Regions from separate parts of the Pseudoalteromonas sp. c7(2019) genome, predicted to be linked through region 3. Evidence: predicted binding sites of a transcription regulator. Region 3 holds the regulator's gene; each other region holds the start of a gene.

Region 1 (4,418 bases), on a different contig from region 3:
TACTGTCCACATTGTTTTAAGTTTGAACCAGTAGCAAAAGCAATTGAACAAGGCTTGCCAGAAGGCGCGGAGTTTATTAAAAACCACGTGAACTTTTTAGGTGGCGTGTCGCCACAAGCACAAAGTAATTTAAGCTTTGCCTACTTAATTGCTAAGCAGCATGGTCAGGCGCAGAGTATTAGCGATCAAATTTTTAAAAGTATTCATGTTCAGCGTGCTCCTTTAACTGAAATGAAAGACGTTAAAAAATTACTTGAAGTAAACGGTATTGATAGCGCAACGTTTGATCAAGAAATTGCAAGCATGCCTGTTATTTCGGCTGAGCAAGCAATGCAAAACAAACAAAATAAATATTCAAAATTAGGCGCACTTACAGGTGTACCTACTTTTATTGTTAACGATAAATATAAAATAAACCTCAACACCATCAAAAATCAAAAAGAACTTGATGAGTTAGTAGCGTTTTTATTAGCACTATAAATTTCGGAGCATAATAATGATTAAATTAGTTAAAGCAGGTTTGCTTGCAGTACTACTTCCTATGGCGGCAACAAGCTTTGCAGCAACGTATGAAGAAGGCGTGCATTACGACGTTGTTTCTGAGCGCGCAACTAAAAAGCCAGAAATTAAAGAGTTTTTCTCATTTTACTGCCCTGCATGTAATAACATGGAAGCACTAATTGGTGAGTTTAAGCCTAAGCTTGATAAAAACGTTAAATTTAAAAAGAGCCATGTTGATTTTGTAGGTGTACGCGACCCAGAAAACCAACAGATGATGAGCCAAGCACTCGCTACTGCAGAAGTGCTTCCGCAAAAAGATAAAATTGTCTCTGCAATCTTTAATCATATTCATACAAAGCGCGCTAGTTTTAATGAGCTTGCAGATGTAAAAGATATATTTGTAGCGCAGGGCGTTGATGGCGATAAGTTTGATAAGCTGTTTAAAAGCTTCTCGGTACGAACGCTGAGCTCTAAAATGAAACGCGATCAAGACTACTTTAAAGAAAAAGGCGCACTACGTGGCGTACCTACATTTATTGTAAATGGTAAGTATAAATTAAACCTAGGTCGTGAGTCGGGTATTACTGAACCAGAAGATATTAGCAAACTGATTAATTACTTAGCTAACAAGTAAGTTTAGCTAAAACTAAAAAAGCTCCTACAAGGAGCTTTTTTTATGGGTAACGTTTACTGAGCGTATTTATTTGCGCTGCAAGAAAACACCCGACTCAATGTGATGTGTATATGGGAACTGATCAAATATAGCAAAGCGCTTAACGTTGTGCGTACGTGTTAGGTGATCAAGGTCACGCTCAAGGGTTTCAGGATTACACGATATATAAATTATGCTTTCGTAGTTAGCCACTAAGTCACACGTTAATTCATCCATGCCCGCGCGCGGTGGATCAACTAATATGGTTTGGCAGTCATAGCTTTTAAGGTCAATACCGTCTAAACGAGAGAAAGTACGCTCGCCATTCATTGCTTGAGTAAACTCTTCACTCGACATACGAATAATATCTAGGTTCTCTACGTTGTTTTTAGCAATATTGTATTGAGCAGAATGAACAGATGATTTTGATATTTCTGTTGCTAATACTTTATTAAAACAGCCCGCTAACGCAATTGAAAAGTTACCGTTACCGCAATACAGTTCTAATAAATCATTTTTAAGTGGTTTACATAAATCTTGCGCCCACTCCAGCATATTAATATTTACTTTTGCATTAGGCTGAGTAAAGCTATTTTCTACTTGTTGATAAATAAGCTCTTGACCATTAACTGTTAAACGCTCAGTTACAAAGTCATCACCCAGCACTTCTTTTTGTTTGCGAGCACGACCGATAAAGTCAATTTTGTATTTACTGCTTAGTTTTTCTTTAAGCGCTTTAATTTCACTTAACCATTCATCATCAAGTGGTTTGTGATAAAGCAAGCTTACTAAAATTTCACCGCTTAGCGTGGATAGGTAATCGATTTGAAATAACTTACGACGTAATATTTCACAAGGCTTAAGATGCTCAATCATCACCTGCATTATTTCACCAACTAGAGGCGCTGCTGGATCAAATGTATCAACACGGATTTTTTCTTTTGTTTGTTGATCAAACATAATGTGAAACAGATCGTCACCGTCGTGCCATACTCTAAATTCAGCACGTTGGCGGTAGTTAGTTGGCTCTGAGCTAAATACTTCTAGTTGCTCCACACCAAAACGTTGGAATTGTGCACTAATACGCTGCTCTTTTTCACTTAACTGCGTTTGGTACTGTGTGGTATCTATTTTAATAACTGCCATTAACGCTACTACCTTATCTAAGATCTGTTTATCGGCGCTATTGTAGGGAGCGCTGCGTATTTGTCTAGTTTTGGCTAGCATTTATGCTGTTTTATTGAACATTGTACTTTAGTTTTTATTGTTATAGCCGATAATAAACTACGCACGCTTAGGAGACGAATCATGAAAATAGGTAATTATGGCTTTACGCCAAACAACAACATCAATAAATTCAATAATAAAGCTGATATACAGCAACCTACAATTACGTCTCCTCAAGATAGCTATCAACAACGAGGCCGAGAGTTGGCCGCAAAGGTGCTTGGCGATAAAATGGCTGAGCAGCTTGGATTGCCTATCGCAGAAAAAAAAGCAGATAAACCACTATTTGATTTTGATGAAATAGTAAAAAACGTACTCGATTTTGTAAGTAGTGCTGTTAATAAAGCAAAAGCTAACGGCGCTGATGACGAAAAGCTCAAAGATATGTTAGGCGACGCGCGCAAAGGAGTCCAAATAGGGATTGACGACGCTGTTGATGAACTCAAAGGTACAGGCGTATTTAATGATGACATGGAAGAGGGGATTAATAAGTCCAAAGAGGGAATTTACAATGGGCTGGATAAGTTTGAAGAGTCGTTATTTAACCCACAACCAGCCAGCGTAAATATAAGCCAGGCTCAATATGTCAGTATGACGAGTAATGCAGAGTATAAATTTACCACCGCAGAAGGTGACGAGGTAAGTATTAGCTTTGCAGATGCATTTGAATCTCAGTCGGCAAGTGGCTATCAGCAAAACAATAATGGCGAGTCGTTTGCAAGCTCATCATCGCAATCTCGACAGGTATCATTTTCGATGTCGGTTAATGGTGACTTAAATGAGCAAGAGCAAGAAGCTATTAATGTAATGATGGAAGACTTACAAGATTTAAGTAAAACCTTTTTTGGTGGTGATTTAGATGAAGCATTTGAACAAGCGCAAGAGCTGAGTTTAGACAGCGATCAGCTGGTGGCTTTTTCTATGGATTTACGCCAAACAAAAACAATAGCAACAGTTAAAAGCTATGAAGAATATAGACCAGCACCAGAAAAACAAGTAGCGGAGGGTTTAGCTCCTTTTAATGACGACCTTAAAAATGCTTTTGAAAAAGCGGGTGAGCTTGGATTACAAAATCAGCTAGCTGGCATTCTCCAATGGTTAAATCAAGATCAGGAGCAAATAGATAAGTTAGTAGATTACACAAAGTCTATGTTCGAAAACCTTAATCAGTTAAATTCGGCAGCCGACGAGCTTGCTGATTTAGAAACCACGCAAAGTTAAACTACTTTCTTTTATAAATACCTCATGGCAAACTGCCGTTCTTAAAGTAAAGTGGGAACGGTAGTTTGTCAGCGCATATAATGGTCTTTGATTCAGGTATTGGTGGAACTACTGTACTTGAGCATATAAAGCAAAGTATCCCCAATGCTCAGTACAGTTATTTTATGGATAATGCATTACTACCTTATGGTGCTCAATCCCAAAAAACAATCATTAACCGATTATGCTCACTTATTCATTTCATCAAAGCTAATACGCTTAACGTTGATTTAATTGTAATAGCGTGTAATACCGCTTCTACATCTGCACTTAGCGCTGTTCGCCAAATGACAGATATTCCTATAGTGGGTGTTGTGCCAGCAATAAAGCCTGCGGCAGAGTTAACACGTTCAAATCATATTGGCTTATTAGCCACACCGGCAACGGTCGCCAGTTCATACACTAAAACATTAATTACTGACCATGCACGTAATGTAACCGTTAATCTATATAGCAGTGTGGAGTTAGTAACTTTAGCTGAGCAATACTTTTTTACAGAGTCTTTGGATACAAACAAGTTGCATCAAGTGCTTGATGACCTACATATAGATAAAACTATAGATGTACTTGTATTAGGATGTACGCACTTTCCAATATTAGCAGAGCCTATTAGTCAGTATTTTGAAGGGAATGTAAAATTACTTGATTCAGGTGTAGCGATAGCAAACAGAGTCAACTACCTACTTAACCAACTTAACTTCTGTGTGAATAAACTAACAGACATAAAAAAGCCGCTGCAATATTATGCAACGGCTGATGTGTTTAGCAATAAGCTAGC
Region 2 (4,418 bases), on a different contig from region 3:
TACTTGACTCATGCTCTATTGATACAAGTAAATTACTTGTTATTAGACAAAAGCACCTAGTAAATTTAGAGTATGTATTAAATTCTGCATTACATAACGGAAACTTTGCAGCGGTAATTACCTGGACCGATATAGTTAATAACCAACTACTTACGAATCTATCGTTCGATTTAAGTAAAACGAATACAAAACTATACTGTTTTACTAAAAAGTCTCAAACAACAGAGATATCACTCGCCCAATAAGCTTGTTAAACTAATGTTTTAGACTTTGTATTATTATTATGACTTCACTCAATACCACATTATGTTTTTGCAGCAGTGGGCACAATTATGCCGATTGCTGTGAGCCGCTTCACTTATCTGTTAAGCAAGCTGATTCTCCTGAACAACTTATGCGCTCACGATTCAGTGCTTATGTTATTAAAAATGCAGAATATGTTTATCAAACCTACGCAAAAGAAAAACAAGCTGAAAATCCGGTTAAAGAAATCAATGATTTTGCTAACAGCTGTCGATTTATAAATCTTGATGTAATTGGGTCAAGCCATGATGGAGATACCGGCACTGTAGAATTTAAAGCCCAATATTTTTATCAAAACTTATTTTGTGAGCTTCACGAAAAATCGCAGTTTATTAAAGAAAATACTCAATGGTGTTATTTAGATGGCACTATATATCCTGTTGAAGATATTAAAGTGGGCAGAAATGATGACTGCCCATGTGGTAGCAATAAAAAGTACAAAAAATGTCATAGCGTGTAATAAATAATCTTATTTAATATTTATCACCTACAAGGTGTTTTTAAGTGGCAAAGTGATTTATTAGCTAGCTAAACTTAAAAACACACTTGGTTACGACCTTGCATTTTGGACTCATACATTTTTTCATCTGCGATCTGCAAGGTGTTTTTGTTATTTACGTACGGTTGTAGGGTTGCACCGCCAATACTAATAGTCACAAAGTCATATTCTGAATATCTGTGTAATATTCCTAAATCGACCACATTTTGTTTAATTTTATCAGCAACACAAATTGCACCTTCAGTGCTTGTATGCGGTAGAACAACTACAAACTCTTCGCCGCCGTAACGCGCAACAAAATCGGTTGGCCTTTGCAAACTATTAGTAATAGTTTGTGCAACAAGGTTTAAAACCGTATCGCCTTGCACATGACCATAAAGATCGTTGTATTGCTTAAAGTAGTCTATATCGATGAGTAATAGTGCGTAGTCGACTTTTTCTCGTAAGGCGCTTCGTTCCATTTTAGAAAAATGCGCATCAAAATAACGACGATTGAATACCTTTGTTAAATCATCTAGAAATACTTTTTGATTGAGTAAGTCATGTTGAAGTTTCATCGTAATATGGGCGCGCACTCTTCTATATAAAGTTTCCGAGTTAGTTGGTTTCTTTATAAAATCTACAGCTCCGGCTTCCCAGCACTCTTCTTCTTGATTTTCAGATGAGGTTACAAAAATAACGGGGATATCTTGTGTTTCAGATATATTTTTTAATTTTAGACATGTTTCAATACCACTCATTCCTTCCATATTAATATCGAGTAGTATTATATCTGGCGGATTATGTTTACAAATTTCAATCGCATCCTCACCACAGCTCGTTGTTGTTACACTAAAATGCTCTGATAATATTTTTTTTAATACAATTAAGCTTAATAGCTGATCGTCAACGACAAGTACCTTAGAGCTCTTTAAGCTTAATTTCAATTGGTGGTCAGAGTAATTTATAGGCATGGTACAACTGTTTTGTTTTTTTAATTAAACACACCCTATATCACTATATTTTGTTATGCAAATGTTAATAAATTAAAATTCTACTTATTAGTTACTAATAAAAATGATTTATGGTGAATCTTTAATGCATAAAAACAAAAAATGAGCCACTTGGGCTCATTTTAAAACTTCGAACACTTAATTAAATTAAGTGTTATTCGTCATCATCTAAATCTAACTGTTGACGTTGAGCAGGTCGAGCTAAAATCTCTACATAGAAAGAGGTCAAACCTTGCTTTTCAATTTCGCCAATTTGGTTACTTAATTCAGCAACGTGCACAACTTGCGCATCTTCAGCTGTGTTACCAAACTTACAGTCAAATGCCCAATAGTCAGCATCTTCAGGTAGCGTTTTATTACGCTCTCTTTTCAAATATTTTTTCACTTCGTGCTTTGCAGCATCAACCATACGAGGGTATTTGATTTTCTCGTGATTTAGCGTGAATGTTTTCTTCATTACGTTCCTAATTACCTTGGTTTAATGATAATGGCATTTCATGTCATACCATTTGACGCCATTATAGCAATTGCATTTAATTTTTGGATGCTTTTTTTTCATTAAATCAATTATTAGCAAATATATAAAGCAGACCCGTTATAAAGCATATATTAACTGGTGATTATTACAATCATATATCACACCGCAATGAGCTGAAGTGGTTGATGTATTGCATCATTATTAAGGCTGTCGTAAAAAGCAGCTGCATCTATAGGGGGATTGGCTAGTTGGGTTTGTTCGCTTTTAATTCTTCTTCTGACGGCAAGCTCACAGTTATCTATTATATTAAGTGGAATATGCTTATCATCATTTCTAATCGCAAGTGGTTCAGGGCTTAAGCATTGTCTTAACTTAATACTTGTCATACCACAGCGCGCTCCTTCTTGAGATATTAATGATGCATTAAATTGTCCAACCAACATATTATATTCATCAGGAGCTAAAAGTTGCTTTGGACCTGCGCCAAATTGCTTTCTTAACGCCTCTTCTTCTATAACTAAATTATCTATTTCAGTTTTTGGTAAATGAAATTGACTAAAGTCGAGTGCGTCATGTGACAGCATCGCTAATAATAGTGCAAATTCGCCACGGCGATTTTCATGCACACTATTATTGAGTCTACTGTTTAACTGACTCTCTGTGATTAACAAATCATCTATTTGCATAGTCTTTAGCCGATTGTGGTAACTGATAGATATTTATCGGCTTTATTTCAATTTTCTTTAGCTTTTTTCTTTACTTAAATACGCAATTTGCTATTATCAGCGCCGTTGCATTGGAGGGGTTCCCGAGCGGCCAAAGGGATCAGACTGTAAATCTGACGGCTCAGCCTTCGCTGGTTCGAATCCAGCTCCCTCCACCACTTTTCTTACCGCTAAGTTAAGTGGGGCCAAATGCAATAAAATTAGTGTGGAGGGGTTCCCGAGCGGCCAAAGGGATCAGACTGTAAATCTGACGGCTCAGCCTTCGCTGGTTCGAATCCAGCTCCCTCCACCACTTTTCTTACCGCTAAGTTAAGTGGGGCCAAATGCAATAAAATTAGTGTGGAGGGGTTCCCGAGCGGCCAAAGGGATCAGACTGTAAATCTGACGGCTCAGCCTTCGCTGGTTCGAATCCAGCTCCCTCCACCACTTTTCTTACCGCTAAGTTAAGTGGGGCCAAATGCAATAAAATTAGTGTGGAGGGGTTCCCGAGCGGCCAAAGGGATCAGACTGTAAATCTGACGGCTCAGCCTTCGCTGGTTCGAATCCAGCTCCCTCCACCACTTCTCTACTATTCCTATATTCCTATATTCCTATATTCCTATATTCCTATATTCCTATATTCCTATATTCCTATATTCCTATATTCCTATATTCCTATATTCCTATATTCCTATATTCCTATATTCCTATATTCCTATATTCCTATATTCCTATATTCCTATATTCCTATATTCCTATATTCCTATATTCCTATATTCCTATATTCCTATATTCCTATATTCCTATATTCCTATATTCAGTAACATCAAAACACCCACTGTAAACTCATACCATTTTGTTTTAACCAATTAGATGATGTTTTGTAATCGGGGAAAAACGCCTCTACTCGCTGCCAAAAAGCTTTGCTATGATTTAAATACTTTAAATGGGCAAGCTCATGAACAATCACATAATCTATAGCGTGGTAAGGAGCACCTATAAGATGTAAATTAAAAGTGAGTTCTCGCTTGCTATTACAACTCCCCCACTTTCGTTTATAAACACCTATTTTTAAATCATTTGGCAACTCTTCACCCATTTGAGTACAGAAATACGCTAAACGCATTTCTATGTAAGCAATAAGCTGCTCTTTTAAATAAGTCTCTAATAGCTGTCGATACTTTTGATTAGTGTTTTTAACTCGAGGAGATATTGTAATAAGTAAGTGGTCATCATACGGGGTTACTTTGGAATCTTGGCCTGAGTCTAGTTTCAAATAAATAGTTTCTGAAAAAACACTTATTTTTTTAGATTCAAAAGGGTACTGTTTAGTGTCATCAATTGACAATTGTTTTTTTAATTGTTCTGCAACCCACTCTTGTTTGTCAAATAACCAAGTATCAATGTGTTTTTTTGCGACAAAATGTGGCGCATACACAGTT
Region 3 (4,418 bases):
TCCTCGCTCCCCTGAACTTGCATCAATGTTTTCACAATCAGGTATTGATACTACCGATAACTATCAAGAACCAGTTATGGAACAGCGTACTAAAAATATGTTTGCTCCTGAAAATGCAGCGCCAGTTCGTCCACAAACTCAAGCGGATAGCTTAGGTTTTGATGATTTAGACAGCGACTTTGATGATTTAGATAGTCCAGTAACTGCTCGCCAACAAACACCCAATAATGAAAGCGAAGAAATGACAACAATGCGTGAAGAAATGAACGCAATTCGTCAATTGCTTGAGCATCAAGTATCGGGCTTAATGCAGCAAGATATGGCGCGTCGCGATCCAACACGCGCTTGCATGGTTGACCGCTTAGTCGGTATGGGTATTGATAAAGAAGTCGCGCAACAAATGGCATGTTTTGTACCTGATGATGTATCTCGTAAGCAAGGTTGGAAAGCATTGTTAACGATGGTCGAAGATCAAATGCAAACAACCAATAATGAAATACTTCGCCAAGGTGGTGTATATGCGTTAGTGGGTCCAACAGGTGTTGGTAAAACAACAACAGTTGCTAAGCTTGCAGCTTTAGGCGCACAAAAATATGGCGCTGATAAAGTGGCCTTAATAACCACTGATACATACAGAATTGGTGCATATGAACAGCTTGCTACTTACGGCCGTATTATTGGTTGTGGTGTAAAGCAAGTTAAAGATGCTAATGAATTAGCTGAAGTTTTATATCATTTACGAAATAAACGTCTAGTATTAATTGATACAGCAGGTATGAGTCAGCGAGATTTACGTTTAACTGAGCAGTTAAACACGTTAATGCGTAACCAACGTGTGGATATTCGCAGTTACTTAGTACTAAGCGCGACGGCACAAATTAATGTATTACAAGAAACAGTACGCCACTTTAAAAAAGTACAGTTAAGTGGTTGTATTTTCACTAAGTTAGATGAATCATTAAGTTTGGGTGAGATAATTAGTATTGCGATTCAAAATCGCCTTCCAATAGGGTATCTTACTAACGGTCAACGAGTGCCAGAAGATATTCGTGTTGCAAATGCTGAAAAACTAGTGAAAAAGGCTGAGCAGTTATATTTAAAAAGAACAAAAGCACAACATTCAAGGCACCAAGCAGTGGCGCCAAGTACAGTAGGGATGTATGATTAACACAGTATTAGATCAAGCAAGCGGCCTGCGCAAAATGAGTCAAAACAATAACAACGGCGTAAAAGTTATCGCTGTAACCGGTGGTAAAGGTGGGGTAGGGAAAACAAATGTTTCTCTAAATACCGCTATTGCACTAGGGCAACAAGGTAATAGAGTATTAGTGCTGGATGCTGACTTAGGTTTAGCAAACTGTGATGTGATGCTTGGTTTACGTGTAGAGCGCAATTTATCACACGTTTTGTCAGGTGAATGTGAGCTTGACGAGATTTTAGTTGAAGGGCCTGCTGGTATTAAAATTGTACCCGCTACATCGGGCTCGCAAAGTATGGTTGAATTATCGCCATCTGAGCATGCCGGGCTAATTCGTGCATTTAGCGAATTGAATACCGAATTTGATATTTTAATTGTAGATACAGCCGCTGGTATTTCAGACATGGTGCTAAGCTTCTCACGAGCAGCACAAGATGTAATGGTTGTAGTGTGCGATGAACCAACATCAATAACCGATGCTTACGCACTTATTAAAGTATTAAGCCGCGAGCACGGTGTTTATAAGTTCAAAATTGTTGCCAATATGGTCCGCAGCATGCGTGAAGGCACTGAATTGTTTGCAAAACTATCTAAAGTTACCGATCGCTTTTTAGATGTTTCAATGGAGCTAGTAGCAACGGTTCCTTATGACGAAAATATGCGCAAAGCAACACGTCGCCAAAAGGTGATTGTTGAGCTCTTTCCAAGTTCGCCAGCCGCTCTCGCGTTTAAAGCGCTGGCGACAAAAGCAGTTAAATGGCCAATACCAAATCAACCATCTGGGCATTTAGAGTTTTTCATTGAGAAACTAGTAAACGGCTAATTATGACAACATTGGTGAATAGAGCTATGGGATATCAATCAACACAAAACTTAAATGTGATTGTTGAGAAACATGCATCACTTGTTAAAAAAGTGGCATGTCATCTAATTGCTCGATTACCACCTAGCGTTCAGCTTGATGATTTAATTCAATCAGGAATGATAGGTTTAATAGAAGCTTCAAAAAACTTTGATGCAACAAAAGGCGCAAGCTTTGAAACCTTCGCCGGTATTCGTATTCGCGGGGCTATGCTTGATGAAATGCGCCGTGGTGATTGGGCTCCTCGTTCAGTACACCGTAAAAGCCGACAAGTTGCAGAGGCAATTACTGGGCTCGAAAGCAGTCTGAATCGCGAACCAACAGATACAGAAGTTGCTGAAAAACTTGAAATTTCACTCAATGAGTACCATCATATTTTAAATGATGTTAATACTAGTAAAGTATTAGGCATAGAAGACCTTGGTGTAGATGAGGATGTTATTACTCCCGTAGGCCAAGATTTAGCGCTAGACAAACCTTTTAATAATGTTAAAAATGATCGGTTTAATGAGTCTTTGCTAAATGCAATAAAGTCATTACCAGAGCGTGATGCAATGGTACTTTCTTTATACTATAACGATGAAATGAATTTAAAAGAAATAGGACATATACTCGATGTAAGCGAATCGCGTGTAAGTCAGATACATGGTCAGGCGATGATTAAGCTTAAAGCTAAAATCAATGACTGGATAAACTAGTAGTAAGTAAACTAAGGTTAATACCTCACTGGGGGATGTTTTGGATAAAAACATGAAAATTCTTGTAGTTGATGATTTTTCAACGATGAGACGAATTATAAAAAACCTATTACGTGACTTAGGTTTCACTAACGTTCAAGAAGCTGATGACGGGTCTACAGCTTTGCCTATGTTACAAAATCAAGTGTTTGATTTTGTGGTTACAGATTGGAATATGCCGGGAATGCAAGGTATTGACCTTTTAAGAGCAATTCGTGCAGATGATAAGTTAAAACATATCCCTGTATTGATGGTAACGGCAGAAGCTAAAAAAGAACAAATAATAGCTGCAGCGCAAGCTGGCGTTAATGGTTATATTGTTAAGCCATTTACGGCTGGAACATTAAAAACTAAATTAGAAAAAGTATTTGAACGCTTAGGCTAATGATGGGGGAGAGGCTTATGTCAGCACCAGCTGCGCCTCAAATAACGTTAGAACAAGCTCGTCAACTCGTCATTTATTTAGAAAACGATGAGCAAGATAAAGCTAATCAGTTGATTTTAGAGACAGCTTCGCAAGAGCAGTCTAAATTATTTGCTGAAGTTGGGAAGTTGACTCGTCAACTGCACGAAGCACTTAAAAGCTTTGAGCTTGATACTCGCTTAACTAACATAACGACAGATGCGATTCCAGATGCTAAAAAGCGGCTTAATTATGTTATAGAAATGACAGAAAATGCGGCTAATAAAACAATGGATGCTGTTGAGGCTAGTTTACCTATAGCTCAGCAACTTGCAGATGAAATATCTCATATCAAACCGACATGGGATCGTTTAATGAGCCGGGAGATTGAGCTTGGTGAGTTTAAACAACTTTGCCATAGTATCGATAAGTTTATGAATAACTCTCATCATAAAACGGATGAGCTTCAAAGCTTAATGACAAATGTACTAATGGCTCAAGACTATCAAGACTTAACAGGTCAAGTTATTCGCCGTGTTATAGAACTTGTTAGAGAAGTAGAAGAAAGCTTACTTCATCTTTTAACAGCGTTTGCTGAACAAGATGACAGTGACAACACAGCGAATAAAGTAGAACAACAAAAAATAAAAGAACCAGTTGCCACACAAACTTTAGCAGGTCCTGAAGGCCCTATTATTGATAAAGAATCGCGTAATGATGTTGTATCTGATCAAGATGAAGTCGATGATCTTTTATCAAGTTTGGGCTTCTAAGAGGAGAGTAACTGCATGTTTGAAGTCGATGAAGATATTTTACAAGACTTTCTTGTAGAGGCAGGAGAAATCCTAGAGCTTTTATCTGAACAGTTAGTTGAACTGGAAAATAATCCAGAAGATACCGAGTTACTAAATGCCATATTTAGAGGCTTTCACACTGTAAAAGGTGGTGCAGGCTTTTTAGCTATGACAGAACTTGTTGATGCTTGCCACGGCGCTGAAAACGTATTTGATTTACTACGTCAAGGCGTGCGAACGGTCAATTCAGAGTTAATGGATGTTATTTTACAAGCGCTCGACACCATTAATGAAATGTTCGCGACTATCCAAAATAGGGATAAGCCAGAACCAGCAGATCCTGAGTTACTTCAAACCCTCCACATTTTGGGCCTACCTCCAACAGAAGCCGAGCTTAACGGAGTCGCTTCAGAAACTGACGTTG

The links. The regulator FliA, encoded in region 3, starts transcription of late flagellar genes. The targets are predictions, from matches to a motif close to CTAAAGNTNNNNNNNNNNNNGCCGATA.
Region 1: GQR38_RS19365 (DUF5610 domain-containing protein) is a predicted target of FliA. The motif match lies at 2,406-2,432, and genes of this name have one in related genera.
Region 2: GQR38_RS07765 (VC2046/SO_2500 family protein) is a predicted target of FliA. The motif match lies at 2,993-3,019, and genes of this name have one in related genera.

Annotation. Positions count from the first base shown of each region.
Region 1 covers NZ_WTKS01000027.1:1,056-5,473, reverse strand. The annotation lists gene GQR38_RS19380 (thiol:disulfide interchange protein DsbA/DsbL) at 1-480, shown strand, start outside; gene GQR38_RS19375 (thiol:disulfide interchange protein DsbA/DsbL) at 497-1,135, shown strand; gene trmA (tRNA (uridine(54)-C5)-methyltransferase TrmA) at 1,202-2,299, opposite strand; gene GQR38_RS19365 (DUF5610 domain-containing protein) at 2,462-3,601, shown strand; gene murI (glutamate racemase) at 3,667-4,418, shown strand, end outside.
Region 2 covers NZ_WTKS01000005.1:162,555-166,972, forward strand. The annotation lists gene GQR38_RS07745 (SulA-like leucine-rich domain-containing protein) at 1-245, shown strand, start outside; gene GQR38_RS07750 (YchJ family protein) at 284-763, shown strand; gene GQR38_RS07755 (diguanylate cyclase) at 838-1,755, opposite strand; gene GQR38_RS07760 (DUF6172 family protein) at 1,949-2,251, opposite strand; gene GQR38_RS07765 (VC2046/SO_2500 family protein) at 2,431-2,958, opposite strand; tRNA gene GQR38_RS07770 (tRNA-Tyr) at 3,071-3,155, shown strand; tRNA gene GQR38_RS07775 (tRNA-Tyr) at 3,205-3,289, shown strand; tRNA gene GQR38_RS07780 (tRNA-Tyr) at 3,339-3,423, shown strand; tRNA gene GQR38_RS07785 (tRNA-Tyr) at 3,473-3,557, shown strand; gene GQR38_RS07790 (SprT family zinc-dependent metalloprotease) at 3,803-4,418, opposite strand, start outside.
Region 3 covers NZ_WTKS01000016.1:72,780-77,197, reverse strand. The annotation lists gene flhF (flagellar biosynthesis protein FlhF) at 1-1,168, shown strand, start outside; gene GQR38_RS16510 (MinD/ParA family protein) at 1,161-2,021, shown strand; gene GQR38_RS16505 (RNA polymerase sigma factor FliA) at 2,048-2,758, shown strand; gene cheY (chemotaxis response regulator CheY) at 2,799-3,182, shown strand; gene GQR38_RS16495 (protein phosphatase CheZ) at 3,200-3,973, shown strand; gene GQR38_RS16490 (chemotaxis protein CheA) at 3,989-4,418, shown strand, end outside.